Regions from separate parts of the Paeniglutamicibacter sp. NPDC012692 genome, predicted to be linked through region 3. Evidence: riboswitches for the same ligand, from Rfam matches in the RefSeq annotation. Region 3 holds a riboswitch; each other region holds the start of a gene.
The links. Region 3 has a riboswitch for S-adenosylmethionine ahead of ACFY5D_RS15195 (methylenetetrahydrofolate reductase). Riboswitches for the same ligand answer to the same signal wherever they lie in the genome.

Region 1: another riboswitch for S-adenosylmethionine. It lies ahead of ACFY5D_RS08740 (OsmC family protein); the one in region 3 lies ahead of ACFY5D_RS15195 (methylenetetrahydrofolate reductase).
Region 2: another riboswitch for S-adenosylmethionine. It lies ahead of ACFY5D_RS11330 (flavin reductase family protein); the one in region 3 lies ahead of ACFY5D_RS15195 (methylenetetrahydrofolate reductase).

What each region holds. Positions count from the first base shown of each region.
Region 1 covers NZ_JBIBDE010000002.1:123,053-132,937, reverse strand. The annotation lists gene ACFY5D_RS08775 (TetR/AcrR family transcriptional regulator) at 1-122, shown strand, start outside; gene ACFY5D_RS08770 (cupin domain-containing protein) at 182-694, opposite strand; gene ACFY5D_RS08765 (TetR/AcrR family transcriptional regulator) at 1,057-1,707, shown strand; gene ACFY5D_RS08760 (ABC transporter ATP-binding protein) at 1,708-2,670, shown strand; gene ACFY5D_RS08755 (ABC transporter permease subunit) at 2,667-3,473, shown strand; gene ACFY5D_RS08750 (MFS transporter) at 3,627-4,871, shown strand; gene ACFY5D_RS08745 (amino acid permease) at 4,985-6,538, opposite strand; gene ACFY5D_RS08740 (OsmC family protein) at 7,130-7,675, opposite strand; SAM riboswitch class IV at 7,715-7,833, opposite strand; gene ACFY5D_RS08735 (DUF4190 domain-containing protein) at 7,981-8,256, opposite strand; gene ACFY5D_RS08730 (hypothetical protein) at 8,600-8,926, opposite strand; gene ACFY5D_RS08725 (MarR family winged helix-turn-helix transcriptional regulator) at 9,138-9,641, opposite strand; gene ACFY5D_RS08720 (MarR family winged helix-turn-helix transcriptional regulator) at 9,758-9,885, opposite strand, start outside.
Region 2 covers NZ_JBIBDE010000002.1:691,414-701,298, reverse strand. The annotation lists gene ACFY5D_RS11355 (acyltransferase family protein) at 1-1,959, shown strand, start outside; gene rpsF (30S ribosomal protein S6) at 2,130-2,435, shown strand; gene ACFY5D_RS11345 (single-stranded DNA-binding protein) at 2,481-3,071, shown strand; gene rpsR (30S ribosomal protein S18) at 3,134-3,373, shown strand; gene rplI (50S ribosomal protein L9) at 3,389-3,844, shown strand; SAM riboswitch class IV at 4,105-4,217, shown strand; gene ACFY5D_RS11330 (flavin reductase family protein) at 4,288-4,797, shown strand; gene ACFY5D_RS11325 (DUF1801 domain-containing protein) at 4,916-5,341, opposite strand; gene dnaB (replicative DNA helicase) at 5,855-7,228, shown strand; gene ACFY5D_RS11315 (SRPBCC family protein) at 7,314-7,751, opposite strand; gene ACFY5D_RS11310 (MFS transporter) at 7,874-9,277, shown strand; gene ACFY5D_RS11305 (DNA-binding protein) at 9,274-9,465, shown strand; gene ACFY5D_RS11300 (GNAT family N-acetyltransferase) at 9,594-9,885, opposite strand, start outside.
Region 3 covers NZ_JBIBDE010000004.1:170,828-180,712, reverse strand. The annotation lists gene ACFY5D_RS15225 (gamma carbonic anhydrase family protein) at 1-165, shown strand, start outside; gene ACFY5D_RS15220 (Gfo/Idh/MocA family protein) at 190-1,251, shown strand; gene ACFY5D_RS15215 (hypothetical protein) at 1,359-1,685, opposite strand; gene ACFY5D_RS15210 (cystathionine gamma-synthase) at 1,847-3,073, opposite strand; gene ACFY5D_RS15205 (O-acetylhomoserine aminocarboxypropyltransferase/cysteine synthase family protein) at 3,086-4,408, opposite strand; gene metE (5-methyltetrahydropteroyltriglutamate--homocysteine S-methyltransferase) at 4,584-6,953, opposite strand; gene ACFY5D_RS15195 (methylenetetrahydrofolate reductase) at 7,017-7,943, opposite strand; SAM riboswitch class I at 8,045-8,163, opposite strand; gene ACFY5D_RS15190 (SDR family NAD(P)-dependent oxidoreductase) at 8,595-9,338, shown strand; gene ACFY5D_RS15185 (sensor histidine kinase) at 9,705-9,885, opposite strand, start outside.

The DNA.
Region 1 (9,885 bases), on a different contig from region 3:
CCGGGCTGGCGATGAGTGCGTTGCTCCTGGCGCGGCTGAACCTGACCGAGGCCTTGGCGACCTTGGAAGCTGCCGAAGGGCAAGTGCGCGAGTGGCTTCCGGAGACCCCACGGGTTCCGTAGGTCCTGCCCTGCGCCTTCGGCCGCCCAGGGAAACCGTGTTGCCCGTGGTCCGTTCCCCTTCAGATCATGGGTGGCGTCAACCCGTAGCGGGCGATGATGCCCGGTAGCCACGGGGCCTCGGGGAACTGGATCCCGTAATGGGCTGCCAGCTTGCCGAGGGCCTCGGGGTCGAGCGGCCCCGTTTCGAGCTGGTTGGCCAGCCCCCAGAAGAAATGCTCAAACCCCGCCGGGTTGATGATTTCGATCATGCGCGCGGGGACCTTGCCGGCGTTCCACATGGTGTGCAGCTCCCCGCGCGGCTTGGCGATGTACCCGCCGGGGCCCAGCACCACCTCGCGGTCGCCCGACCTGAAGCCGATCTGGCCCTCAAGGACGATCGAATACTCGTCTTCACGGGTGTGCAGGTGCGGCGGAACCAAGGCGCCGACGGGGAACGGATGCTCCACGATCGAGATCTGCCCATTGGTTTGCTCGCCGAGTAATTTGAAGACAACCCCGATGCTTCCGAGGTCGCCCTGCCGGCCTTGCCCCGGCTGCACGATTGTCAGCCGCGATTCCCCTTGAATGCCCATGACGGGCCGTCCCTTCTGGCTCGTTGTACATGTGTCTATAGCGAAACTGTCCAGCTGCGGGGGACCGCTGTCAATGCCCTGTTGTCCCAAATAAGCACCTCCGGCAATGAACCGCTGGTTGGCTTGGAGACAGGCGAATTCAGTATCGACTGCGACCGTCACCAGCCTGGATGCAAGCGGCGCGAATGACGCGGCTTGATTCAATTTTCCTCATCGCTGGGACGGGACGAGGGTCTTGACGGGCACCGAGGATGTCGGGGCGTCTCAGTGCCGATGGTGCCGAAGCGGCCCGGGCGAAGAAATCCCCTTGTTGGTACTTTCGCCCCTTACCAAAGCCTGAACAAGTGTTTAGCATCTTAAACATGCGTACAGATACCGCGGATCTCACCACGAGATCCAAGATCAGGGACGCGGCCATCGACCTCTTTGGCCGGCACGGCTTTGCGAACACAACCATCCGCGACATCGCCGCTGCTGCGCAGGTCAGCCCGGGGCTGGTAATCCACCACTTTGCCTCGAAGGCAGGCCTCCGGGAGGCCTGCGACAGGCATATCCTCGGCATCAGCTCACAACGAGCCGTGGAAAAGGCGGACGTTGCCTCCCTGCAAAGAATGATGGCCGAATACCTCAGCAAGCCCGATACCTACATGGCCGAGACCGCGTACATCCGCCAAGCGATCATGGACGACTCGGCCCTGGGCGACTCGTTCTTCGACGCACTCGTTGCCATGACCGAGGACATGCTCGAAGCCGGCATCGCGAACGGGAGCATTCGCCCGATTGAGGACCGGCGGGCGACGGCGGTCGTGCTGGCGACCAACTCCATGGGCATGCTGGTTCTTGGCCGACACGTGGCCCGAAGCATGGGGCAAGTGGAGTTCGGCGTCGCCACCGTAAACCTCCTAGGAGTCCCCGTGGTGGACCTCTACACCCACCCCCTGTATGCGGACGACCGCTTCCTGGTTGCGGCCCGTGCCGCCATCCAAACCGCTGCCGAAACCGAGGAGCACTAAGTGGATCCCGCCATCGAAGTCACGGGCCTCAGCAAGAAGTACGGTGGCAAGGAAGTCCTGCACGGAATCGACTTCAGCGTGCAGCCCGGAAGCATCTTCGGGGTCATCGGGCCCAATGGCGCGGGCAAGACCACGACCATGCGCTGCCTGCTGGACATCATTCGCCCCAGCGCAGGGATCATCGAGGTCCTCGGGAAAAACCCGACGCAGGGCGGCCCGGAGCTGCGCAGGCGGATCGGGTACCTTCCCGGCGAACTGATCCTTGAAAGCCGGACCACGGGGCGCAAGATCCTTGAACACTTTGAGGCCATCAGCGGGCCGGTCAAGCCGGGCATGGTCGAGTCGTTGGCCGAGCGCCTGGCCCTGGACCTCGACAACCAGGCCCGACGTCTCTCCAAGGGCAACAAGCAAAAACTGGGACTCGTCCAGGCCTTCATGCACGAACCGGAACTGCTGGTCCTCGACGAGCCGACCAGCGGCCTGGATCCGCTGATGCAACGGGAGTTCCTGGCGCTCATCCGCGAGGCGAAGGACAACGGCCAAACGGTGTTCCTCTCCTCGCACGTGCTTAGCGAAATCCAGCAGGCGGCCGACGAGGTCGCGATCCTGCGCGAAGGCTCCATCGTCACGGTCTCCACCGTGGACAACCTGCGCGAAAGCGCCATCCGGCACGTGCGGGCGCTCTTCCCCGGCCACGACCTGCAAGGCGCGCGAGACCTGTGCGCCGGCATCCCCGGGATCCACGACCTTGAAGTCCGCCAGGTCCACGACGGAGGGGACCGCGGAGTGATCGAAGCCAGGGCCAGCATCGAGGGATCGGTCGAACCGTTGATTTACGTCCTGTCCCGCACCAGGGTCCTGGACCTGGTGATCGAGGAACCGGATCTCGAGGAAGCGGTGCTGAAAATGTACTCATCGGACAGGGGAACCGATTCCCCTCTGCCGCGGGAGGCACGCACATGAAACCCCAACGCCATCCGTTGATGCGCAAGGCGCTGACAGATTCGTGGCGCTCAACCCTCGGATGGGGCATTGGCCTGCTGGCGATCATGTCGTTGTACCTGCCGTTGTACCCCAGCATCGGCGGCAGCGCGCAGATGCGCGAGCTTTTGGCCTCCCTGCCGCAGGAAATGATCAAGGCGTTGAACTACGACCAGATCGCCTCCGGCCCCGGCTACACCCAGGCCACGTTCTTCGGTCTCACCGGGTTCCTGCTCATGTCCATCGCATCCATCTCGTGGGGAGCCGCCGCGATCGGCGGGGACGAGGAAGCCGGGCTCCTGGAACTCACGCTCGCCCACGGGGTGACCCGCGCGCAGGTGGTGCTGGAACGCGCGGCGGCGCTGGTCCTTCGCATGCTCGTGCTGGCCGCCTTGGTGCTGGCGGTCATCCTGGCGCTCAACGGGCCCGCGCAATTGGGCATCGACCCGGCCAAGGTGTTCGCCGGCGTGCTCATGTTTGTGCTCCTGACGCTGCTGGGCGGAACCGGCGCACTGGCGGCAGGTGCGCTGAGCGGGCGCCGGATGTACGGCATCGTCGCGGGCACCGCTATCGCCGTGGTCGGCTACGTCTTCAACGCCCTGGGAAACCAGAGCCAGGACCTGGCCTGGCTCCACAACTTCTCGCCCTATTACTGGGCCTATAGACACTCGCCCCTGACAGCCGGGGTCCCGTGGTCGGCGGCCGCGGGCCTCTGCGGACTGAGCATTGTGTTCATCGCGGTGAGCGTGCTGGCGCTGCGGCACCGGGACGTCGGTGCATCCTAGATTCGGCGGGATCCGGGGTGGAAGGAGCTGTCTTCAGGCATTCTGCCGGCGGAAGCCGGAACGTTCGGACTGTCCCGAATTGATGACTTGATGTGAGCAATCTTGCCACCGGCCCATTGGCACCCGAACAGTCCTGCCACGTACCCTGTGAGCATGCCCAATACGGAAAAACCAAGAGCAGACAACGCAACTTCCCAGCCGACCCCGCAGCGGGTCTCCCGTGGATTCATGTTGCTTTCGCTGCTTGCCGTGATCCTGGTGGGGCTGAACCTGCGTGCGGGCATCACCAGCGCCTCGGCGCTCTATCACGACCTGCAGCAGTTCCTCGGCTACGGGCCGTTTGTCGCGGCGCTGCTTCCCTCCATCCCGACGCTGGTCTTCGCCGCGGCGGGCACGGCAACCGCGTGGGTTGCCCGGCGCCTGGGGCTCAGCGGAACCATCATGCTGGCCCTGTGCATCCTCGCTGCCGGGCTGGCCTTCCGCGGGATTCCCGCCACGTGGGCGCTGCTGGCCGGAACCGTTGCCGCGATGTGCGGCATCGCGCTGTGCAACGTGGCCATGCCCTCGTTCATCCGCGAAAACTTCGCGCACAAGACCTCGATGATGACCGGCGTCTACACCATCACCATGTCCATCGGCGCCACCGCAGCATCATCGCTCAGCGTGCCGCTGGCGATGGCGGCGGGGTCGCCCACGCTGGGATTGGCCGCATGGAGCGTGCTTGCCCTGGCCGGTGCGTTGGCCTTCATCCCCTTCATCCTGATGGCGCGCAGCGGCAAGCCGACGCCTGCTGCCGGTCCCCGGACCAGCGTCCTGGGCCTCCTGCGCACCAAGCGCGGTCTGGTGATCACCGGGCTGTTCACGGTCCAGGGAATCCTGGCCTACGCGATCATGAGCTGGCTGCCGACCATCCTGATCTTCCGGGGCATGTCGACGGCACAGGCCGGCATCATGCTCGGGCTCCTGCAGATCATGTCGATCCCCGCGACGATGTTCGTGTTGTGGATGGCGAACAAGCTCAACAGGTTGCGCTCGGCGATGGTGGTCTGCTCCGTGGCCGCGGGGATCGGCGTGGCAGGGTTGCTGCTGTTGCCGTTGGGCCTGGCCTGGATCAGCGCGATCGCGCTGGGCATCGGCTTTGCCATCTTCCCGCTGGTGCTGGTGGTCATCTCGCACAGCGGCGAAACGCCGGAGGAAACCACTGCCATGAGCACGCTGGCGCAGTCCATCGGTTACCTGGTGGCCACCAGCGGACCGTTCGGCATGGGGCTGCTCTTTGCGCTGACCGGCGCCTGGACCGTCCCGCTCATCCTGCTGCTGGGCGTGGTGGTGCTCCAGCTGCTGCTGGGCATCGCGGCAAGCGCCTACCGCCGGCCCGCCCTGCGGCGCGTGCAGTAGTTTTCCCGCCGGGGCCAGGCCCCGGGCGATGACGAACAAAGCCGCAGCCGTGCAGGACCAATGGTCCTGCACGGCTGCGGCTTTGTTTCCGGGACTGGGCCCGGCCGGGCTAGTTAGCCGACCTTGGCGACAGCTTCCTCTTCGACGTCCTTGGGGCCGGAAAGGTCCATCTCAAGCAGCGGCACGACGCGCGACTTGGTGACATGGCGGTGGACGATCCACAGCCCCAGGAAGATCGGGATGCCGATGTAGGAGGAGAGCACCTCCATGCCGCGACCGGCCAGCACTGCCTCGTAGTTCTGGCCCGCGATCACCACGATCAGCACGGCGAAGGCCAGCAGCGGACCGACGGGGAAGAACGACGCCTTGTAGGGCAGGTCGCTGACCTTGTTGCCCTGCGCCAGGAACCCGCGCCGGAACCGGTAGTGCGACAGGGCGATGCCTGCCCAGACGATGAACCCGCACAGGCCCGAGACGTTCAGCAGCCAGGCGTACGCGGCGCCCTGCCCGACGATGGCGCTGAGGAACCCGAAGAGTCCCACGGCAGCCGTGGCCAGCAGCGCGTTGATCGGAACGCCGCGGGAATTGGTGCGGCCGAAGGCCTTCGGGGCCTTGCCGTCGTGGGCCATGGCGTAAAGCATGCGCGTTGAGGCATACAGGCCGGAGTTGCCCGCGGAGAGGATGGCCGTCAGGATGACTGCGTTCATCAGTGCCGCAGCAAAGGCGATGCCCGCGCGCTCAAAGACCAAGGTGAAGGGCGATGCCGCGATGTCCGCTTCGCCGGAGGCCAGCAGGCTCGGGTCGGTGAACGGAATCAGGCAGCCGATCACGAAGATGGCGCCGATGTAGAAGATCATGATGCGCCAGAAGACGGAGCGGATGGCCTTGGGGACTTCCTTGCGCGGGTTCTTGGCCTCGCCTGCTGCAACGCCCACCAGTTCGGTGCCCTGGAAGGAGAACCCGGCGATCATGAAGACGGAAATGATCGATACCCAGCCGCCGTGGAACACGTCCTCGCGGTTCTGCCAGTTGCTGAGCCCCGGGGAGCTGTCCCCGAGAATGCCGACGATCATCAGGACGCCGGCAACCAGGAACAGGATGACCGCCACGACCTTGATCAGGGAAAGCCAGAACTCGCTTTCGCCGAAGGCCTTGGCCGAGAGCGCGTTGACTCCCGTGAGCAGCACCAGGAACGACCCGGCCCAGATCCACCCGGGGACTCCGGGGAACCAGAAGTCCATGATGATGCCGGCGGCCACGAGTTCGGCGGCCACGGTGATGGCCCAGTTGAACCAGTAGTTCCAGCCGATCGCGAATCCGAAGGACGGGGAGACGAACCGGGTTGCGTAGGTCTGGAATGAACCTGCCACGGGGATCTTCGCCGACATCTCGCCGAGCGACTGCATCAGCAGGAAGACCATCAGGCCGACCAACGCATAGGCAACGAGTGCGCCGCCGGGTCCGGCCTGCGAGATCGTGCCTCCGGAGGCGACGAACAGGCCGGTGCCGATGGCGCCGCCGATGGCGATCATCTGGAGGTGGCGGCTGCTTAGCCCGCGCTTGAGTTCGTTGTCCGGTTTCCCGGTGTCGGGGTTGCCCCCGGTCTCGATCACGGTTCCACGCTGAACCGGTGATTCGTTTTCAACTGCCACGGAAATTCTGCTCATGGGTGTCATGCAACACCACCGAGGGCAACTGACGCGACTTTGCTCACAGGGGCGCCGTGTGTTGGGGCCGTTGCCCGAGGTGTGTTTGGTTTCTCACACGCAGCACTTCCCTGTATTTGTGCGGTTTTTTCCGGGGAAAATCGGGGTGGTGGACTATACAGAGCGTGACTCAAGGTTGCGAATCCGAAGGCGTGAGCCACAGATGGTCGAATGGATAACCTTGCTCTTGTTCGCCCCGAGGCACAGTGTTGCTGATGCATTGCTAGCTTCCCGGCGGTGGTCTATCTGGATCAAGACCATGCCACAGTCGTTGATCTGGGCCTGCTAGGCCCGGAAATGTCGCTCGTTGGTACCGTCTGATTGCTCCGATTCAACGAAACGACACTGACTATTATGACGGGCGTTCGTCACAAAACTGGAATCGGGCCACCCCCGGGAGGCCTTGGCGGTGGCCCTGGGTCGGAGTCCATCCGAAGCGGGTGTGATATAGGGTCGCTCGGCCGAATGCACCCGGCATCGGCCGCCCACACGCGACGAGGGGGCCACCCGCCGGATTGGCGGATGGCCCCCTCGATCGATTGCTGCAAGCGGTTAGTCGGCGGTGATCAGTTCAACCGTGACCGGCGTGGGGTTCGCGATGATGTCGAAGACAGGGCAGTGCGCGTCAACGGCAGCCTGCAGCTCCTCGTAGCGTTCTCGGGTCTCGGGACCGGACAGCTTCACCTTGAGCCGGACGCCGCCGAAGCCCGGGCGAACCGCCTCGTCGATTCCGAAGAGCCCGCGCACGTCGAGGTCGGCCTCCGCGTCGATGTCCAGCGAATCGATCTTGAGCCCCAACTGGTGCGCGTACAGGCGGTAGACGACCACCTGGCAGGAGATCAATGCTCCGAGCGCGTACTCGACGGGGCTTGCCGCGGCGTCGTCCCCGGCCAGTCCGACGGGTTCGTCGACCAGGAAGCTGTGCTTGCCGGCGGTGACTTCGGTGGCAACCGAGCCGACGGCGGTCCCGTTCGTCTTGAACGTTAGCGAGGCGTTGGCGGTGTTTGCCGCGATGCGCTCGCCCCAGGCGTTTCCGGCCGTGCTGAGCTTCTCGGCGCGCAGGATGTCGGGGGTGTTTTCGAGCAGGGTCTCAGACATGGGAGATCGATCCTTCCGTGGTGGCGCGTGCCAATCACGACGCCATACTTACGCCGATCCGGTTGGACGGCGTCGAATCTTCACCTGGAGCACCCCGCTATGACGAAGGGGGTTGCCGTCCAACCGACCAGGGTCGTGAATGGTTGGAACTCGTGATTCTGTTGACAAGTGTGCCGGGGATACTGCGAGGGTGACAAGCAAATGCTTCACGCAGCGTCATGAAGCGTGGACGATCCTGCGCCAGTCAAGAACAGCGGTTCGCCCGGGGCATGCCGGGTGAATCGCCGCTTTCGCCGAGAGGCAAGTTAGTGGCCGGTCGAGAAAAAGAACGGGCTGAGCAACAGGAAGGGGATGAGTAGCAACAGAGGAATCACTGACAGGATCCACAGGATGGTGCCGACCCAGCCCGTCACCTTGCCGACCGTCGCGTCGGTGTTCAGCTGCTCGGCCTCTTTTGCCTTGTTGATGGCAATGATGCCCAGGGCGATGCCGACAAGGGGAACGAAAAGGGAAAGGATGCCCAGGATCATGGAGGTCTGGGCTAGCTGTTGGCCTCGGTCTTGTTCCGGGTACTGCGTCATGTTTCCTCCATTGCGATTGCTCCGGTTGCCGGAAGCCATGCGGCAGAACATCCGGTTGAATCGAGACTAACGGAGTCACGCGGCAAAAGCGCACGCTGCCATGTTGAGGGCCCACAATCTCACCTCAGCTGGGCTTGAGGCTTGCCTGTGAGCCACGAGTGCGGGCCCTGGATCCTCAAAAAAGCCTTGAGGCATTCCCGAATACCGCAATCGGAATATTCCGATTCGTTGAAAACCAGATTGGTTCCACGTGGCGCATGAAGACCGGAAAGGACACAAAAATGGCGGCCCTTCAAGATTTGAAATCTTGGCGGGCCGCCATCTTCATGGTTTCGCGACGGGTCTACTGCTGGGAAGCGCCGACGAAGAGCATGACCACGAAGAACGCGGCCCAGAGGAGGCCCAGGATGCCGAAGATCGTTCCGATCCAACCGGTCACCTTGCCGACGGTTGCCGCGGTGTGGAGCTCTTCTGCCTTCTTGGCCTTGGAGATGGCGATCGGGCCAAGAATGATTCCGACGACGAAGAGGGACAGAATGCCCAGGATCATCGAGGTCTGTGCAAGCTGGGCGCCGCGCAGCTGCTCGGGGCTGTTCTGGATGTAGGTGGGTGCACCCTGGTACGGGGCTGAACCGTTGAACTGTGGCTGGTTGTCGGCCGGCTGAGTCATTTTTCCTCCGCGAAAAAAGATGTTGATGCAAGTGAATGATGTCTAAGGGACATCCTTAGATTTTGAGCGTACCGGCGTTTGGCCATGAAATGGCGAAAAGCACCGCCGTTTGGCGCAACGAAATGATCACAAGTGCCACCGGTGCCGCGTAGGGCATGAAAGCTCGACCGCTTGGGCCCCTACAGCGGCTTCGATCAAGTCTCGGCGGAGACTAGCCCTCGCTGTGGTCCGATTCCGAGTCGTTGAGCCGTGCCAGCAAGTCCGCAAAACGCCGAATCTCATCCGGTTCCCAATTCGACAGCCGCTCACGCATCAGGATTCTGGCCCGTGCCCCGGAGGCGATCCAGGATTCCCGGGCCACATCCGTGATGCTGACCAGCATGGCGCGCCCATCGCTCGGGTCGGGCTCCCTGGTCACCAGGCCCTGGCCCTGCAGCTGCTTGATGGTTCGGCTCATGGTGGCCTTGTCCACGTGCAGTTCCGATGCCAGGACAATTTGTTGCTGCGCCTGCTGCCTCACCAAAATCGAAAGCACCCTGTAGCCCAGCGGCTGCAGATCCGGGTGGATTTCCAGTGCACGCTTGCGAATCGCGGTGCGGGCCTTGACAGCCATGATCGAAAATTGCTTTTCGACCTCTTGCATCAATGGTTCCAGCACCTGCGGATCGGCGGGCTTGTCGACGTCGGGGGTTCGCTCGGAGCTAGGGGGTTCCATGGAGTCCATATTAGTGCGTTTCCCCGAGGTCACCGGGCGGAAAGCCGGAGAACGGCGAAGGCCCCGCGCCTTCCCTGTTACGGGACGGTGCGGGGCCTTCGGCAAGCCAATCCGAGCTACCCTTCGTGCCTCAACACGTCGCTGACGTTGAGCCTTGCGAGCAACTCGGAGAAACGCTTGATTTCGACCGGTTCCCAGGTGGAGAGCCGTTCGCGAAGCATCGACCTCGATCGTGAACCCGAGG
Region 2 (9,885 bases), on a different contig from region 3:
GCGATCTCCGGGTTCCTGATCACCGGGCACCTGTTGCGCGAGGTGCGCAGGACCGGCCGGATCGACCTGCCGGGGTTCTGGGCCGCGCGGGTGCGCAGGATCCTGCCCGCCGCCGTCGTGGTGATCATCGCGGTGCTGGGCGCCACTCTGGCCTTCCTGCCGCCCACGCAGTGGAAAACCGTGGGAATCGCGGCCCTGGCCGCCGCCTTTTCGGTGGAAAACTGGGTGCTGGCCGCCGACTCCGTGGACTACCTCGCGGCCGATTCCGCGCCCACGGCGCTGAACCACTTCTGGTCCCTCGGGGTCGAGGAACAGTTCTACCTGGCCTGGCCGCTGCTGGTGTTGCTGGCCGTGTGGCTGGGCAGGTTGCGGTGGCCGGCGCGGTCGGACCCGCGCATTGCGCTCCTGCTGGTCTTCGGCGCGGTCGTCGTCGGCTCGCTTGCCTACTCGATGGTGCTGGTGGGTTCCGGGAACCCCGCGGCGTACTTCGTCACCCCGGCCCGCGTCTGGGAGCTCGCCGCCGGCGGCCTGCTGGCACTGCTGCTCGCACCGCGCGAACCCGGCCTTGAACGGCGCGCCTGGCACCGGTTCCGGGCCACCGGCGCCCGCACCGCGCTGGCCTGGGCCGGTTTTGCCGCCATCGCCGCGGCGGCCTTCGGCTTTGGTGCGGCCACGCCCTTCCCCGGCCTGTCCGCGGCGCTGCCGGTGGCCGGAACCCTTGCGGTGATCCTGGCGGGGGAGACCCGCGGCGTTTTGGCCCCGCAAAAGATCCTTGAACTTTCCCCGGTGCAATGGGTGGGCAACGTATCCTATTCGCTGTACCTGTGGCACTGGCCGGTGCTCATCTTCTTCCTGAACTTCTCCGGCAGCGAGCCGGACCCGGCCCAGGGAACCGGGTTGCTGGTGCTGTCGTTGCTGCTCGCCGGGGCCAGCCACCGGTGGATCGAAACGCCGGTGCGCACCCTGGCCCCGCTGGCTTCCTCGAAGTGGCGGACCCTGGGCGCCGGTGCGGTCGTGGTCGCCCTGGTCACGGCGATGTCGTTCGCCCCCGGGACCCTGGCCCAACGCGACACCGCCGAGCAGGAGGGCGCGGCCGCCACCCTGCTTGCCGCTCCGCCGCCCGAGCTCGGTGCCGCCTCGATCCCGGACGGCGCGCCGCCCTACCTGCCGGGCAAGAAACAGATCATCCCGGTCCCCGCCGACGCCGAGCGCGACAGGCCGCACCTGGGCGAGTGCGTCCAGAAACCGGATTCGCCGGTCACCCGCGAATGCACCATGGGAGCGGCGGACGGCACCCTGACCATAGCGCTGGTGGGAGACTCGCACGCCACGCACTGGTACCGGGCGGTGGAGGCCACCGCCAAGGAACACGGCTGGACGCTGCTGACCTACCTGAAGAACTCCTGCCCGTTCACCGCCACCGAGCGCATCGCGGAGAAAAACGGCCGCATTTCGTGCCACCAGGCCAACGAGGACACCTTGAAGCGGATCATCTCCCGCGGCGACGTCGACGCCGTGGTGACCAGCCACTGGGCCGGGGCCGTCCTGGATAAGGGCGCCGCCGAGGGCTTCGCCGACTACTGGGGCAAGCTCGAGGACGCGGGCATCAAGGTCTATCCGATCATCGACACCCCGCGCCCCGGGACGAGGGTCTTTGCGCGGGACTGCGTGGTGCAACACCCGGATGACCTGGAATCCTGCGGGGCCCCGGCGACCAGCGCGTTCGAGGCCAACGACTTCACGCTCGCCGCGGCCAAGCGCGAGCCCCGGGTCGGTGTGCTGGATTTCTCCGACCAGTTCTGTGTCGGAGGATTCTGTCCGGCCGTGATCGGCAACGTGCTGGTGTACCGGGACAAACACCACATCTCCGACACCTACATGCGCACCCTTGCCCCGGTCTTCGGCGCCCGACTTGAGGCGAAGCTGCGTGCCGACGGGCTGGACGACCGTGCGCGGTGACCCCCGTGACGCACTGCACGCGGGTTCGTCGGGCCAGTGGGCGATTTTCCGCTAGACTGGATAAGGCTGTTTCTGTCGTGCCTGGCAATCGGGCATCGACGACAGCAAATGCAAAGAACCTCCTGTTGCGGAAATGCCGTGACCGTTTAGCCCAAAGGAGGTGGGTTCACATGCGTGCTTATGAATTGATGGTGCTGATCGACCCCGAGGTCGACGAGCGAACCGTTGAACCGACCCTCGGTAAGTTCCTGGACGTTGTACGTAACGATGGTGGAACCATCGAGAACGTTGACATCTGGGGCCGTCGCCGCCTGGCCTACGACATTCAGAAGAAGAATGAGGCCATTTACGCGGTAGTTAACTTCACCGCCACCCCCGCTACTTCCGCGGAACTTGATCGCCAGTTGAGCCTCAATGAGACCATCATGCGCACCAAGATCACCCGCCCGGAAGAGGCAAAGGTCGTTGCAGAGTAATTCTGCTTCTCGATCTTCGTAGAACAACACCTTTAGGAGGCTCCAATGGCAGGCGAGACCGTCATTACGGTAATCGGTAATTTGACCGGTGACCCAGAACTACGTTTCACCCCGTCAGGGTCGGCAGTCGCGAACTTCACGATCGCTTCGACCCCGCGAACCTTCGATCGCCAGTCCAATGAGTGGAAGGACGGCGACACGCTGTTCCTCCGCGCATCGGTGTGGCGTGAGGCTGCCGAAAACGTCGCTGAGACGTTGACCAAGGGCACTCGTGTCATTGCTCAGGGCCGCCTCAAGTCGCGTTCTTACGAAACCAAGGAAGGCGAAAAGCGCAACGTCACCGAGCTCGAGGTCGATGAAATCGGCCCGTCGCTGCGTTACGCTTCCGCAAAGGTCACCCGCACCCAGCGCTCCGGCAATGGTGGCAACGGTGGCTTCGGCGGACAGAATGCCGGCGGCAACGCCGGCGGATTCGGCGGCGGCAATGCCGGCGGCCAGGGTGGTTTCGGTGGCGGCAACGCCGGCGGAAACAGCGGTGGCGGCTGGAATGCACCGGCAGCCGATCCATGGGGCGCTCCTGCCGGAGGAAACAACGGCGGATGGGGCAACCCGGGTTCTGACGAACCGCCTTTCTAAACAAAATTATTCACCATCCCGCAGAAAATTCTGCGGGCTCCACCTGATAAAGGAGCTCCACGATGGCTAAGGCTGAACTCCGTAAGCCCAAACCAAAGTCCAACCCCTTGAAGGCCGCTGACATCACTGTCATCGACTACAAGGACGTAGCATTGCTGCGCAAGTTCATTTCGGATCGCGGAAAGATCCGTGCCCGTCGCGTTACCGGCGTTTCCGTTCAGGAACAGCGCAAGATCGCACAGGCCATCAAGAACGCGCGTGAAGTAGCCTTGCTGCCTTACTCCGGCGCTGGCCGCGGCTAAGGAAGGTATACAAACATGGCAAAGCTCATTCTGACCCACGAAGTTACCGGCCTCGGTGCCGCAGGCGACATCGTTGAGGTGAAGAACGGTTACGCACGTAACTACCTTCTCCCGCGTTCGTTCGCCATCACCTGGACCCCGGGCGGTGAGAAGCAGGTTGAGTCGATCAAGGCCGCCCGTGCTGCTCGCGCCGTTGCGTCCTTGGAAGAAGCACAGGCACTCGCCGCCGCTATCTCCGCCAAGCCGGTCAAGCTGACCGTCAAGGCCGGCGCTACCGGTCGCCTCTTCGGCACCGTCAAGACCGACGACATCGCCAAGGCTGTTGCAGCCGCCGGCGTTGGCGCGATCGACAAGCGCAACATCGAGATCAACGATCACATCAAGTCGACGGGTAACTACTCGGCTACCGTGCGTCTGCACACCGATGTATCCGCGACCATCTCGCTGGTAGTCGTAGCCGCAAAGAAGTAATTCTCTGCGGATTCATCGTCCCCCGGGACGATAGCGATGAGGACCTCACCTTCGGGTGGGGTCCTCATCGCTTTAACGGGTCGTGTGGACGTGACCCATGGGGGATTGGGCATCGTCCGGGGGGTGCGGCCGCACAGTATCGACAACTGGCGGCCAAAAGCGAGTGTTGTTCGCAGAATCTTCGATTCTTACTCTTCGTGAACCAATGTGTCGAAACAATCTTTGACTGAAGCTAAACTTTTCTCCTAACGTTAGTCATGAATCAAGAGTGTCAACGCAAAAGCCCTGGCTTGTTGACCGGCAACCCTCTCACGGTAGTGGGGTGCTCCAGGTGACGATTCGGCCCGCGGAACCCCGGGGGCAAGTACCGCACACCTTTGATGGCCTGTTGCGCTTTGGCGCACACCCGAATCAAGGTGGGCACCAAGCCGAAGGACCGAGCCATGACTCTTGCGACAGACCTAACCCCCGACACCTTGCGCAACGTTTTCGCCCAGCATCCCTCGGGTGTTGCCGCACTGTGCGCCATCGTCGACGGCGAGCCGCAAGGAATCGTCGCTTCGTCTTTCACCGTCGGCGTTTCGATGGATCCGCCGCTGGTGATGTTCGCGGTCCAGAACACGTCGCGTACGTGGCCCCTCGTTCGATCCAATGCCCGCATCGGGGTATCCGTGCTCAGCGAAAAGAACGAGGGCGTTTGCCGCCAGATCGCTTCCAAGACCGGGGACCGCTTCGCGGGGCTCCGCCTGGATTCCACCGACGAGGGCGCCCTGCTGCTCCACGATGCAAGCTTGTGGCTCGACTGCTCTGTTGAGCAGGAGATTCCGGCGGGCGACCACCACGTCGTCCTGCTGCGCGTGCACGGCCACCAAACGAGCAATGAAACAAATTCCCCGCTGGTCTTCCACGGATCCGCATTCCGCCGCCTGGAAACCGAACAGCTCGTCTCCTAGGCGCTATCCCGGAGGCACGCGAGCCTGCTTGGCCATGATCCACCACGAGAGCCGGATCATGGCCCGGCAGGTTCTGTCTTTTGCGGGGTGGGCCGCGAGGCAGGTGCCGTCCGTTCGCCTAGGAGGGGTCGTGGACGACTTCCATCATGTGGCGGTACCCGTGCCGCGCCAATTCCGTGAGTACGCCAAAGTCGACGTCAGCAAGCTTGTTGACATACAGGCATGCGGCACCTCGCTTGTGCTTGCCTAGCTTGGCCAGGAGCTCTTCGGATTCCGGCGCGACGGTCAGACCGTAGAGGGCCAGATTCGTCGATCGGGGCGAGAACCCGATCGCGCCGGCGTCCCCTTCCCTGCCTGAATCGTATTTGTAGTGGTAAGTTCCGAAGCCGATGATCGTCGGTCCCCACATGGTCGCAGGCTGCCCGGAGACTTCCTCCATCATTTCCAGCAACACCTGCGCGTCCGCGCGCCGAGTGGGGTGGGCAACGGAGGCGATGAACTCATGTGGATCAACGCGGGTGGGGGCGGTTTTGTTGGCGGCCATGCGAGCCAGTATTGCAGTGCCGTAGGCGCTCATCAACCTCGTTAATCCCCAGAATCCCCAGAGCCCTGTGGATAGCTGTGGATAGTTTGTGGGTAACCGCGGAATGCGTTGGGGATTAACCCCGGAATCTCGGGGTTTTTATGTGTATAACCAAGATTTTCGCCCCGAGAATCTGTGGATAACTACTTTCTGTCCACAGGTGTGTAAATGCATAGCGCCTAGTCAGACGGCTTTTGTTGATAAAAATCGCCGGTAATCCACAATGTTCTCCCCAGACTGTGCACACAACACGCCGCAAGGTGCACAGGTTATGCACAGCCCCTGTGGATAACGATGTTGGGTTTGAGTCAAATGAGGTCTAAGGTGACAATGTTCCCCACCTATTTCCACAGGCTTACGGTGTCTCTTCGCACACGTGAGATTGGACGTACCAAAAGGTCGGCCGACCCTGCGACACTGAAGTAGGTAATGACGCGGAAAACTGGGAACCCGCGAAGCTTGAAGGGAAAACCCGTGTCGCTAGCGAACATCGAAACCAATTCTGAATCCGGCGAGTCAGCCTACGGCCGCACGCCGCCGCAGGATCTTGTGGCCGAACAAAGCGTGCTCGGCGGCATGATGCTCTCCAAGGACGCCATCGCGGACTGCGTGGAAGTCCTGCGGGGACTCGATTTCTACCGCCCGGCGCACGAGGCCATCTACGAAGCGATCATCGACCTGTACGGCCGCGGCGAACCCGCCGACGCAGTGACGGTCTCCGACCTATTGACCAAGCGCGGGGAAATCACCCGCATTGGCGGCCCGGCCTACCTGCACACCCTGATCCAGTCCGTCCCGACGGCTGCCAACGCGGGCTTCTACGCCGAGATCGTTCGTGAGCGTGCCGTCTTGCGCCGTCTGGTCGACGCCGGAACCAAGATCGTCCAGCTTGGCTACTCGCAGGACGGCGAGGTCGACGCAATCGTCAACGAGGCCCAGGCCGAGGTCTACAAGGTCGCCGAACGACGCACCGCGGAGGACTATGTCCCGCTGCGCGACATCATTGAGGGCACCGTCGACGAAATCGAATCGGCGGGCTCCCGGGGCGAGGGCATGACCGGTGTGCCCACCGGATTCTACGAACTCGATGAGCTGACCCAGGGCCTGCACGGCGGTCAGATGATCGTCATCGCAGCCCGCCCGGCTGTCGGCAAGTCCACGTTCGCATTGGACTTCGCCCGGTCGGCAGCTATCAAGAACAACATGACCGCTGTTTTCTTCTCCCTGGAAATGGGCCGAAACGAAATTGCCATGCGTCTGCTGTCCGCAGAGGCCAGCATTGCGCTGCAGGACCTGCGCAAGGGAACCATCAAGGACGAGCAGTGGTCGAAGATCGCCACCACCATGGGGCGGCTCAACGACGCACCGCTGTTCATCGATGATTCGCCGAACATGTCGCTGATGGAAATCCGCGCAAAGTGCCGTCGCCTGAAGCAGAAGCACGACCTCAAGCTGGTGGTCTTGGACTACCTGCAGCTGATGAGCTCGGGCAAGCGCGTTGAATCGCGCCAGCAGGAAGTCTCCGAGTTCTCGCGTGCGCTGAAGCTGCTCGCCAAGGAACTCGATGTGCCGGTTATTGCGTTGTCGCAGCTGAACCGTGGTTCCGAACAGCGTACGGACAAGAAGCCGATGGTTTCCGACCTTCGCGAATCCGGATCGATCGAGCAGGACGCCGACATGGTCATTCTGCTTCACCGTGAAGACATTTACGACAAGGAGTCGGCGCGTGCCGGCGAAGCCGACGTGATCGTGGCAAAGCACCGTAACGGTCCGACCAAGACCATGGTGGTCGCCTTCCAGGGCCACTACTCGCGCTTCAACAACATGGCGCAAGAGGGCGGGATGTAACCGTCCCCAACACTGCGGTGCGGCCTTCCCGATGTCAGGGAAGGCCGCACCATTGCGTTAAGCGGCAGCCATGCTTCCGGCTTACCTACGCTTGCGCCTCGGCAAACGACTTGAACTCATTCATAGTCTTCAAGTTCTGCTTCGGGAACATCGAGCCGAAGAGCAGCCCGACGATCTTCATGAACCCGGAGAATTCGAAGGTATTGTGCGCGACCCAGCGGGTCGCTGTTCCGTCCACGTCGTGGAACTCGTTCTTGCAGATGTTGTGGACGCCTTTGGCATCATAGGTTCCGTCGAATGCATCGGGCAGCTCGCGTCGGGTGACCGTCTCGACCATTTCCATGGTGCCCCTGCCCTGCTTGTAGAGCAGCCTTGAGGTTGCACCGGGTTCCCCGGGCGTGCCGGAGACCGCCTCGAAGGAGAGCAACCCCGTCTGCCAGAGTTTCAGGTTTTCCGGGTCGTCGAAGAGCTCGATGAACCTGCTGCGCGGGACGTTGACGGTTATTTCGTTGGTGAACTCCATGCACGAAACCCTACCTGCGGTCACCCCCGAATGGACGTGAATTCACCCCCGAAAAACATTGCTGACAAGACTCTCCGCAGGTCGATGCAATGCGGGAAACGGGCAGGCTTTAAGCTCTAATCATGACCTCGTCTGCTCCCGGATCCGGCGCGAATGTGCCGCTGGGCCTTTTCGCTCCCCAATACCGCTGGATCACCGTGGGAATGTTCTCCCTGGTGTTCCTTGTCGCCTTCGAATCCCTGGCCGTCACGACGGTCATGCCGCTGGTCAGCAAGGATCTGAACGGCGCGGCCATGTACGCGCTGGCCTTCGCGGCACCCATGGCAAGCGGCGTCATCGGCATGGTGGCCGCGGGTGGCTGGTCCGACCGGAAGGGACCGACGGGTCCGCTCTACGTTTCCTCGATCGTGTTCATTGTCGGCCTGCTGCTGTGCGGCCTGGCGCCGAGCATGCAGGCGCTGGTGGTGGGACGCCTGGTCCAGGGGCTCGGCGGCGGTGCCATCACCGTGGCGCTGTACGTGGTGGTGGCAAGGGTCTACGTTCCGCGCCTGCATCCGAAGATCTTCGCCGCATTTGCCGCGGCCTGGGTCATCCCGTCGCTGATCGGCCCGTTTGCGGCCGGGCTTGCCGCGCAAACCGTCAGCTGGCGTTGGGTGTTCCTCGGCGTCGTCGGGCTGGTGCTGCTGGCCATGGCCGCGGTGGTGCCGTCGCTGCGCGGGCTCGGCGGCGGGGAGAAGCCGGAGGGCAAGATCGCCTGGCTTCCGCTGGGCTGGGCGGCCCTGGCTGCGGCCGCGGTCCTGGCCATGAACCTGCTTGCCGACGTCCCCTCGGTGGGGACCTGGCTGATGCTGCTGTCCCTGGCGGTGGTGCTGGTGGCGGTGCGCCCGCTGTTCCCGCGCAAGACCCTGAGCGCGGGGCGGGGCCTGCCGACCACGATCCTGGTTCGCGGGCTGGCCGCGGCAGCGTTCTTCGGCACCGAGGTGTACCTGCCGTACCTGCTGATGGACCGCTACGCGCTCACGCCGGCGGTGGCTGGCCTGGCGTTGACCGGTGGCGCGATCTTCTGGTCGCTGGGATCCGCGGTCCAGGGCCGCATGGGGGAGACCCTGGGCAACGAACGGGCCATGCTCATCGGCTCGGTGCTCGGCGTGGCGGCAATCGTCCTGGTCCTGGCGACCGCGGCCTGGCACTGGCCGGCCTTCGTGGCGATCGCCGCCTGGGGCCTCGGCGGGGCCGGCATGGGACTGGTGTACCCGAGGCAGAACGTGCACATGATCAAGCTGTCGACCACCGCGAACCAGGGCTTCAACTCCTCGGCGCTGGCCATCGCCGACTCGATGGGCTCGGCCCTGGCCCTTGCCGCGGCCGGGCTGATCTTCGCCGCCTTCAGCGGAAACGACTCGTTCGTCGCGGTCTTCGCCTTCACCGCGCTCATCGGGCTGGCGTTGATCGTCCTGACCCCGCGGACGCGGGCCGTTGAAACGGCTGTGCCGGCGATCGAGGTGCGCAATACACTCGGAGCATGAGCGACCATGAACTGCCGAAGATCGGTGCTCCCGCAACGCGGGCACTGAATGCCCACGGAATCACCACGCTTGAACAGGCCGCGGCCCTGGGCGAGAAGGCCCTGCAGGCCCTGCACGGGGTCGGCCCCAAGGCCATCCGGATCCTGCGCGAGGCGCTGGGGGAGGTCGGCTCGGAGCTGGCCGACTGAAGGCCGGCCCGGCACGGAATCCATGGCCCCCCGCGGCGGCGGCCACCACCCATGCCGTGATCGGCCCGAGGAAGTTCAACCGCGAGCGCGCCGGGTAACAGGCCCCCAGCAACCGCAGGTCCGGGCTTCTACGCCGTCGGCAGGATCCGCAGGTGCCGGGCTTCCGGCACAACGAGGTGGGCATCGTATTGGTGGTGCTTGGCCGTGTAAGCCTTGATGTAGGGGCACACCGCCACGATCTTGTGCCCCTGCGCGATGGTGTCCTCCAGTGCGAACACCGCCAGTTTCGAGGCCAGTCCCTGCCCGGAGTAGGCCTCGTCGACCACGGTGTGGAAGAAGACGCGCTCGATGCCGTGGTCGGTGGACAGGTCCCGGTAGTGGGCGGCGCCGATGATCTTGTCGCCGTCGAACACGGCATAG
Region 3 (9,885 bases):
CTGGTGCTCGAGGGAACCGTCGTTCCCCCGCGTTCGCTGGTTGCAGGGGTACCGGCCAAGGTCAGGCGTGAACTGACCGATGAAGAAGTCGAGGGCCTGAAGGAAAACGCTGCCCACTATCTGGTGCTGGCAGCCAAGCACCGTGACGCCAACGCGGCACGGTAGATACCCACAGGGGAGTACAAAGCGATGGCCAGTTACATTCAGGCACCACCCACTGCACACCCCGGAGCACCCTCACCGGTGCATGCCACGGGCCGCACCCTCAACTGGGGTGTGGTTTCCACCGGCAGGATCGTCTCCCACGTGATTGCGGACCTGCAGTCCCTCGGTGACGCGAACGTCATCGCGGTGTCCTCGCGCAGCGAGGAGCGCGCCCGCATCTTCGCCGAGGAACACGACATCGAGTGGGCGTTCGGCTCCTACCAGGCGATGTTCGACGAGCCGGAGGTCGAGGCCGTCTACATCGCGACCCCGCACGGCCAGCACTTCGAGATCGCCATGGCGGCCCTGAAGTCGGGCAAGCACGTGGTCTGCGAAAAGTCGCTGACCATCAACGCGCACGAGGCCCGCGCCCTGGTCGCCGAGGCCCGCGAGCGCGACCTCTTCCTGATGGAAGCCGTCTGGTCGCGCTTCACCCCGGTCTTTGCCCGTGCCCTGGAGATCCTCGAATCCGGCGAACTCGGCGAGGTTTCCTGGGTCCAGGCGGACCTCGGCTTCAAGGCCGAATACGATCCGAACTGGCGCCTCTTCAACCCGGCGGACGGCGGCGGGGCACTGCTGGACATGTCCATCTACCCGCTCACCTGGGCCATCGGCGCCATGGGGTTCCCGACGTCGGTGCAGGCAACGGCCGACCTCAACGAGGACGGCGTCGACATCCAGAACGCCATCACGCTCGCCTACCCGGGCGTGCGCCACGCGCAGCTGATGACCACGTTGACCGCCACTCCCCCGCGCGAGGCGCGGGTGGCCTGCAGCAACGGCTGGCTCAGCACCAACGCACCACTCCACAACCCCACCAAGTTGTTCATCCACCCGGCCAAGGGGCTCAGCCGCACCGAGGTCTTTGAACCGGTGGGCAACAACTACACCTACCAGTTCCGCGAGGCCACGCGGTGCATCCAGCAGGGCCTGAACGAGTCCCCCACCATGCCGTGGGAACACTCGGTCAACACCATGGCCATCTTCGACGGCATCCGCCACCAGCTGGGGATCCGCTACCCCAACGACCTGGCCCGCACCAGCTAGGGCCAAACGGCCCCTGTTTCTGCACAAACGAGGGTGGCGCTTGCCGACGAACCGTCGTCGGCAAGCGCCACCCTTGCCATGTCTCGGGTGCACTGTCCCGCACAGGGCTACTGGGCCACGGGTCCGGTTTCTCCGGCATCGCGCAGCGCCGCACGCAAATCCTCGAGGGACGGCAGCCCGGCGAATCCCTCCGGCGCCGGGTAGACCCGGCAGCTGAGGGCCGGCTCGGCCGCGGAGGCGAACAGGTCCCGGCCGGAGACGACGAACGTCGGGGAACCGTGGAACGCCAGTTCCCGGGCTTCCTCGTCGCTGGCCAGTTCCCGGATGCGCAGGTCGCCCGCATCCAGCCCCTCGGCTTCCAGGGCGCGACGATACAGCTCGCCGGCCGGGTCGCTGTTCGGGCAGTCGGCAATGATGCGCAATTCGAAGTCCATGCCCCAATCGTCCACTTCGCGCCGCGGGAACGCAAAGAGCCGCCGGGTTGCAGCCCGGCGGCTCTTTCACGGTTGATGCGTTGGCCGGCCTTCGGCCCCCTCAGACCCCATGCACGGCCAACGCAAACTTGTGGCCCGGCCGGTGGGCCGGGAATCCCTTCTCAGGCCGTGGCCGCAACCAGGGAGGCGCGGCGCGCGGCGGCCAGGCCGAGTTCGAGGTCGGCAATCAGGTCCTCGACCTGTTCGACGCCGACGCTGAGCCGCACCAGGTTCTTGGGCACAGCCAGCGGGGTGCCGATCACCGAGGCGTGGGTCATTTCCGAGGAGTAGCAGACCAGCGACTCGACGCCGCCCAGGGACACCGAGAGCGCGAACAGCTCGGTCGACTCGGCGAAAGCGCGCGCTGCGGCCTCCCCGCCGGCGAATTGCAGCGAGACGATGCCGCCGAATCCGCGGGACTGGGTCTTGGCCAGCTCGTGCCCCGGGTGCGATTCGAGCCCCGGGTACAGCACCGTGGAAACCTCGTCGCGGGTGGTCAGCCAATCGGCGATGCGGGCGGCGTTCGAGCAGTGGCGCTCCATGCGCAGCCCCAGGGTCTTGAGCCCGCGGGCCGCAAGGAAACAGTCCTGCGGGCCGGCCACGGCTCCCCCGGCGAACTGCTGGAACCCGACGGCCTCGGCCAGCGACTGGCCGCGGAAGATCCGCTCAGCCACGATCACCGCCCCGCCGAGCACGTCCGAGTGCCCGCCGATGTACTTGGTGGTCGAGTGCACCACGACGTCCGCGCCGAGGATGATCGGCTGCTGCAGGAACGGGGTGGCGAAGGTGTTGTCCACGACCAGCAACGCGCCGGCCTCGCGGGCGATCCGTGCCCAGCCGGCAACGTCGGCGATGCCCAGCAGCGGGTTCGACGGGGTTTCCACCCAAAGCAGCGCGGTCTTCCCGGGCTGCACCGCGGCGGCCACGGCCGCGAGGTCGGTGATGTCCACCGGGGTGTTGGTGATCCCCCATTTGCCGTGCAGGCGGTTGATGAGCCGGTTGGTGCCGCCGTAGCCGTCGGCGCCGAGGACGATGTGGTCCCCTGGTTCCAGCACCGCGCGCAGCAGCGCGTCCTCGGCGGCGATGCCGGAGGCGAAGGCGAAGCCCGCGTGGCCCGCTTCCAGGGCGGTGAGCTGGGTTTCGAAGCCGCCACGGGTCGGGTTGGAGCCGCGGGAGTACTCGTGGCCGCTGCGCAGGACGTTGATGCCGTCCTGCACAAAGGTGCTGGTCTGGTAGATCGGCGGGATGACCGCGCCGGTCAGCGGGTCCGGTGCCTGGCCTGCGTGGATGGCCAGCGTGTTGAAGGAGTGGGTGTTGAAGGAATGCTGGGTGCCTGCTGGGTTGCTCATGGTCGTTCCTTCCTAGACGCCGACGGATACGCGGGTCGGTGATGTGGTTTCTTGGGTCAGCGCATCAAGCGCACGGGTCAGGTCCGCGATCAGGTCCGCCGAGTCCTCCAGGCCCACCGAGACGCGCAGGGTCCCGGCGGAGATCCCGGCGGCGGCAAGCTGGGCGCCGGAAAGCCGACAGTGGGTCATGGCGGCGGGGTGCACGATCAGGGACCGTGCGTCGCCGATGTTGGCGGCCAGGGCAAAGAGCTCGACCGAGTCGACGACCTGCGGGACGGCGGCGGCGTCGTGCAGGTCGAAGGAGAACACGCAGCCGGTGCCGGCCGGGAAGTCCCGGTGCGCCAGCTCGTGGTCCTGGTGGCCGGGCAGCGACGGGTGGTGGACCCTGGCCACGGCCGGGTGCTCGTTGAGCGCCGCCACCAGGTCCAGCACGTTGGCCTGCGCCTTGGCCACGCGCAGCGAGAGCGTCTCGATGCCCGTGAGGATCGCCGAGGCGGAGGCCGCGCTGAGCGTGGGGCCCAGGTCGTGCAGGAACTTGGAGCGTGCAAGCATCAGGTACGCGGTGGCGCCGTAGCGTTCCAGCAGCGAGTCCCCGTAGTAGCGGGCCTTGGGCGCGGCGATCTGCGGCCAGCGGGTCGCATCGGAGAAATCGAAGGTGCCGGCGTCGACGATCAGTCCCCCAAGCACCGATCCGTGGCCGGCCAGCGCCTTGGTGGCCGAGTGGACCACGATGTCGGCGCCGAACTCGATGGGGCGGTAGGCGGCGGGGGTTGCCAGGGTATTGTCGACGACCACCGGGATGCCCGCGGCGTGGGCGACGTCGGCGATGGCGCGCAGGTCCACCAGGGTGATCAGCGGGTTGGAGACGGACTCGAGCAGGAAGCCGCGGGTCTTCTCCGTGATGGCCGCCGCCCAGTTGGAGGGGTCCTCCGGGTCGACGAACGTGACGGTCACGCCGAAGTCCGCGAAGGTGTCGGTGAGCAGGTCGACGGTGCCGCCGTAGAGCTTGTTGGAGGCCACCAGGTGGTTGGGGCCCTGCAGCAGGGCCAGCAGGGAAACGGCGACGGCCGCCTGGCCCGTGGCGGTGGCCAGCGCGCCGATGCCGCCCTCCAGCGCCGCGGCGCGCGCCTCCAGCACGGAGACCGTGGGGTTGCCGGTGCGCGAGTAGGTGAAGCCCGCCTTCTTCAGCTTGAAGAGCTCGGCGGCGGTGGCGTAGTCGGTGAACTCAAACGCCGCGGAGTTGTAGATCGGCACGGTCATGGGTCGGTGCGGGCCCGCGGGGCTGTAACCGGTGTGGATTTCGGTGGTGGCGTTCTGCCAGTTGCTGGTGGCCATGATCGTGCCTTTCGGGGCCTGGTGCTGAGGAAAAGTGCGGGGAAGGACGTGCGGGGGTGCATCGAGTTGCGGATCGATACACCCCCCCACGTCCGGCCCCTGTGCCGCCGCGGGGCCCGGTCGGGATTGGGACTCGGGTGCGGGCCCGGCGGCGGTCCTGCGGGACTAAACGCGCTTAGGCGTTTGCGCCGGTGTTTGCGCCGATCGTGGCGCGGGCCGCGAGGGTGGCCTCGACCAGGTTGGCCAGCGAGGCCTCGGTCTCCGCGTAGCCGCGGGTCTTCAGGCCGCAGTCCGGGTTGATCCACAGCTGCTTGGCCGGCAGCGAGGCCAGGGCGATCTCGATGAGCTCGGCGACCTCTTCGGTGGACGGGACGCGCGGCGAGTGGATGTCGTACACGCCCGGGCCGATGCCGCGGCTGTAGCCGAACTCGGTCAGGTCCGCGGTGACCTCCATGCGGGAGCGGGCGGCCTCGATCGAGGTGACGTCGGCATCCAGCGCGTCGATCGCGTCGATGATCTCGCCGAATTCCGAGTAGCACAGGTGCGTGTGGATCTGGGTGGCATCCACGGCGCCGGCGGTGGACAGGCGGAAGGAGTCGACCGACCACTTCAGGTAGTCGGCCTGGTCTGCCTTGCGCAACGGGAGCAGCTCGCGCAGCGCCGGCTCGTCGACCTGGATGATGGAGATGCCGGCGTCCTGCAGGTCCGCGATCTCGTCGCGCAGCGCCAGCGCCACCTGGTTGGCGGAAGTCGCCAGCGGCTGGTCGTCGCGGATGAAGCTCCAGGCCAGGATGGTGACCGGGCCGGTGAGCATGCCCTTGAACGGCTTGTTGGTCAGCGACGCTGCGTAGGAGATCCACGGGACGGTGAAGGCCGCCGGGCGGGACACGTCGCCCCAGAGGATCGACGGGCGGGTGGCGCGCGATCCGTAGGACTGCACCCAGCCGTTGGTGGTCTCGGTGAAGCCGTCGAAGTTCTCGGCGAAGTACTGGACCATGTCGTTGCGCTCGGGCTCGCCGTGCACCAGCACGTCCAGGCCCAGGCGTTCCTGCAGCTCCACGACGCGGGCGATCTCCGCCTTGAGGAAGCCCTCGTAGGCGGCGTCGTCGATGCTGCCGTTGCGGTGCGCGGCGCGGGCGGTGCGGACCTCGCCGGTCTGCGGGAAGGAGCCGATGGTGGTGGTCGGCAGCACCGGCAGGTTCAGTGCGGCTTCCTGCGCGGCCTCACGCACGTCGGCGGCGGAGCGGGAGAAGTCGGCGTCGGTGAGCGCGGCTAGGCGGTCGCGGACGGCGGCCACGGTGGTTCCGGCGAACGCCGCGCGGTGGTTGATGGCGGTCTCCGCGGCGGAAAGCTCGGCGGCGATCGCCGATTCGCCCTGCGCCAGGCCCTTGGCCAGGGTGATGACCTCGGCGACCTTCTGGTTGGCGAAGGCCAGCCATTCCGGCAGGTGGGCCGGCAGGTTGTTTTCCAGGGCGACGTCGTGCGGGACGTGCTGCAGGGAGGTCGCGGTGCCCACGGCGATGGTGCCGTTGGACTTCTCGACCTCGGTGCGCAGGGTCTTCAGGATGACCAGCGATTCGGCGAGGTTGTTGCGCCAGATGTTGCGCGAGTTGACGACGCCCGCAACCAGGGTGGCGCCGGCGAGGTCGCCGAGGAATTCAGCCTTCGGGGCCAGACCGCGGACCAGGTCGGCGTGCACTGCCTCGACGCCGGCGCGGGCCAGCAGGCCCTGGGTCGCACCCGGGCGGGCCACGTCACCGGCGGTTCCGTAGCCGAAGGTGACAAACAGGGCCGGGCGCTCGGTGGCGGCGGCGAGCTTGGCGTAGACGGACTCGGCCAGGGCGCCGGGAACGGCCAGTTCGGCGCCGCGGTCGGTGACAAGTGCCGGCTCATCGATCTGGACCCACGGGGCGCCCGCGGCTGCGAGCTCGGTCAGGATCTGTGCGTAGGCTGCGACGACCTCGTCGATGCGGGTCAGCGGGTCGAAACCCTCCGCGGCGCCGTCCTCGGCCTTGGCCAGCAGCAGGTAGGTGATGGGGCCGACGAGGGTCGGGCGGATGGTGCTTCCGTTGGCCGCGTGGGCCTTGAAGGATTCGACCAGCGGCTTGGCATTGGCCGCGATCGGGGTGTTCTCGCCGATCTCCGGAACCAGGTAGTGGTAGTTGGTGTCGAACCACTTGGTCATTTCCAGCGGGGCGCGGGATTCGTCGCCGCGGGCCAGCACGAACGAGGCCGCGGTGTTGACCGTGCCGTCGGCGGCGGCCAGGTCGGCGAAGCGGGTCGGCAGGGCGGACAGCGCCACGGTGGCGTCGAGGACCTGGTCGTAGTAGGCGAAGTCGCCGGGCAGCGAGGCGTCCGTGGCACCCAGGCCGAGTTCGGTGAGCTTGGCAAGGTTGGCCTGCTGCAGTTCGCGGGCCGCGGCGTGCAGGGTGGCCTCGTCGGTGCGGTTGGCCCAGTGGGCCTCGAGGGCCTTCTTGAGCTCGCGGTTCGGGCCGATGCGCGGGTAGCCGAGGATGGATGCTGCCGGGAAGGTTGGCTTCGTCATGGTGTTTCTCCTTGGGTGTTGAAAGTGTTGTAAGTGTTGGAAAAGCGTTGAAGGACCGGGCGCCTAGACGGCGGCGCGGGCGGCCCAGGAGTTGACGACCTGGGCCCGGGTGCGGGGCAGCTCGAGCCGTTCGATGACGTCGAGCGAGCCGCGGTGGTCGTTGAAGGTGTAGAGGTGGACGCCGGGCGCCCCGTCATCGAAGGCACGCCGTGCCAGGGTGACGGCAGCGCTGACCCCGATGTAGTGGCGTTCGGCGTCGGTGCTCGCCGATTCCAGCGCGTGCGCCAGGATCGGATCCGGTTCGACCCCTGTCATCGACGCCAGCCGGTTGAGCCGCTTGAGCGAATTCAGCGGGATGACCCCCGGAATGATCGGGATGGACACTCCTGCGCGGCGAGCCGAGTCAACCAGGTTGGTGTATTCCTCTGGCCGGAAGTACACCTGGGTGATCGCGTAGTTCGCCCCCGAGCGCTCCTTGGCCAGCAAGACCTCCACGTCGTGCTCGAACGACGGGGATTCGGGGTGCCGGATCGGGTAGGCGGCCACGCCGACCCCCAGCCGCCCGCCGGCCAGCGCCGCCGAGTGCTCGGTTTCGACCTCGCGGATGAGTTCGATCAGGTAGCGGGCGAAGGGGAATTCCCCGCGCCAGCCGTCCGGGTCTGTGGGCAGGTCGCCGCGAAGCGCCAGCACCCCGCGGACCCCGAGCGAGATGAAGTGGCGGATCAGGTTCTCGAGGGATTGGCGGCTCTCCCCCACGCAGGTCAGGTGCGCCAGCGGGCGCAGCCTGGTGTTCTGGATGAGGTGCTCGATCAGTTCCAGCGAGGCCCGGCGGCGTGCGTGGGTCCCCGAGTAGGTGACCGACACGTAGTCGGGGTTTGTGGCCTGAAGCGCCTCGATGCTGTTGAAAACGCCCTCGGTCGCGTCGCGGTTCACCGGCGGGTACAGCTCATAGGACAGTGACGGCGGGGCCGCGGACGGTGTAATGCTCATGTGTGACTCCTCGTCTAAACGAGGGAGGCCCCAAGGTACGCCACAAAAGCCCCAGCAATCCGTGCGGATGACTGCGGCGATGGTGAGCAGGTTTTGAAGCGGCTCCATCGCTTCTGGCCTTAGCACCCTCAACAACGGAGTCCCCGCACAGGGGGAATCCATCGATTGATGGTTGCTGCGGCGTCAACGAGCCAGATCTCTCAGCCGCTCTTGATGGTTGATGCATTCATCATGTTCCACGCTTCAAGGGCGGTGCAAGGTGCCGGTCGCGCACCGCGTCACGTGGGGCAAAAACACTTCACATGACGATTTTTTGTCATTCTTGCCAACATTGTCCGGCCGATTGTTAAGTACGAGTCGGGGCCTACTTCCCCGGATTTCCGGTGGCTTGCCGCCCGTGCGTTACTTTTGGGGCCCAATGTGAAGCCTCTGTGACGAGGCTGCTCGGGGCGCCGACGCCACAACCCGGGTCATCCATTCACTGAAGCCGTTGTGCCCGGGTCGCCCCATGAGATACTGTCGTCACGACACAATCTTGTCGGATCCGCCAAGGTGCAGGCTCCGCCAACGCGCGAACCAGCGTGATCCTGCAGCCCGGCGGTCCGCCGCGGTGGAACGACCAGCCATGTAAACGCGAAAAGGGGAATGGGAATGCAGCTTGCCAACAAGGTAGTCATCGTCACCGGCGGAGCCTCGGGCATCGGGGGCGCCATTTCCCGGGTGTTGGTGGCCCGCGGCGCCAAGGTCGTCGCCGTAGACGTCAACGGCGAGGCCGGCACCACGCTCAAGGGTGACCTCGGCGGTGACGTGCAGTTCCTGCTGGGCGATGTCAGTGACAAGGCCGTGGCAGCCGCCGCCGTGGAACTGGCGAGCGAAACTTACGGCGGGTTGGACGCGCTGGTGAACAACGCCCATGCATCGCGCCAGGCCATGTTCAACGACCTGACCGAGGATGAGTGGGAACTTTCCTTCAACACCGGCTTCCGCGCCACCCGCCAATTCATGGCCGCGGCCTACCCGCTGCTGGCGGTCAACGGCGGCTCGGTCGTGAACTTCGGCTCGGGTTCGGCGATGGTCGGCCAGATGACCCAGGCGGCCTATGCCTCCGCCAAGGAAGCCATCCGGGGACTTTCCCGCGTGACGGCGAATGAATGGGCCAAGGACAACATCCGCGTCAATGTCGTCTCCCCCATGGCGCTGACCGACGGGGTCAAGGCCTGGAGCGAGGCATTCCCGCAGATGTACCAGGACTCCCTCGCGAAGGTCCCGCTGGGGCGCTTCGGGGATCCGGAAGAGGATGTCGCACCCATCGTGGCGTTCCTTGTCTCGGATGATTCGCGCTACATGACGGGCCAAACCCTCATGGCCGACGGCGGGGCGAACAAACTCTACTAGCCGGCAAAGCATCAAGCCTTCCGGGTGCGGGTCATGGGCCTGTTAGCAGCTACCGCATCCCGCGACCGAAGGTTGGTGCCGTCCCGCGGGATGAACCACGGGTCCGGTCAGGCCACTGGTCCGGCATACTCCGGACCGGAGCCGCGTGCTCCTCGAAGCACATTCGCCGGTGCGCCGGCATTCCTGGTTTTCCGGTACCGAGAGCAGTGAATCGCTACGACAAATGGCCGGATTTTTCGCGGAGGTCAGAGGCCGATGAGGAGAACCAGCCGCGTTAGACACAATTTCGGACGTAAGCACGTTGAGGTCCTTCACCACCGGTGCGTGTTCGATCCCGGTTCAACAAAGTCGGTCTCGAAGCAACGCCTACCTGACAGCTCTCTTCTTACGCCCAATGACGTCCGGTTCGGTCGGCAGGTGGATCGCAATGTGGAGCCCGCCGGCGCGACGCGGGGCAATAGAGAGCGATCCGTCGTGTGCGAGGGCGATGCTTTTGACAATGGCCAAGCCGAGACCGACGCCTGCATGGTCGCTCGTGCGAGTGCGT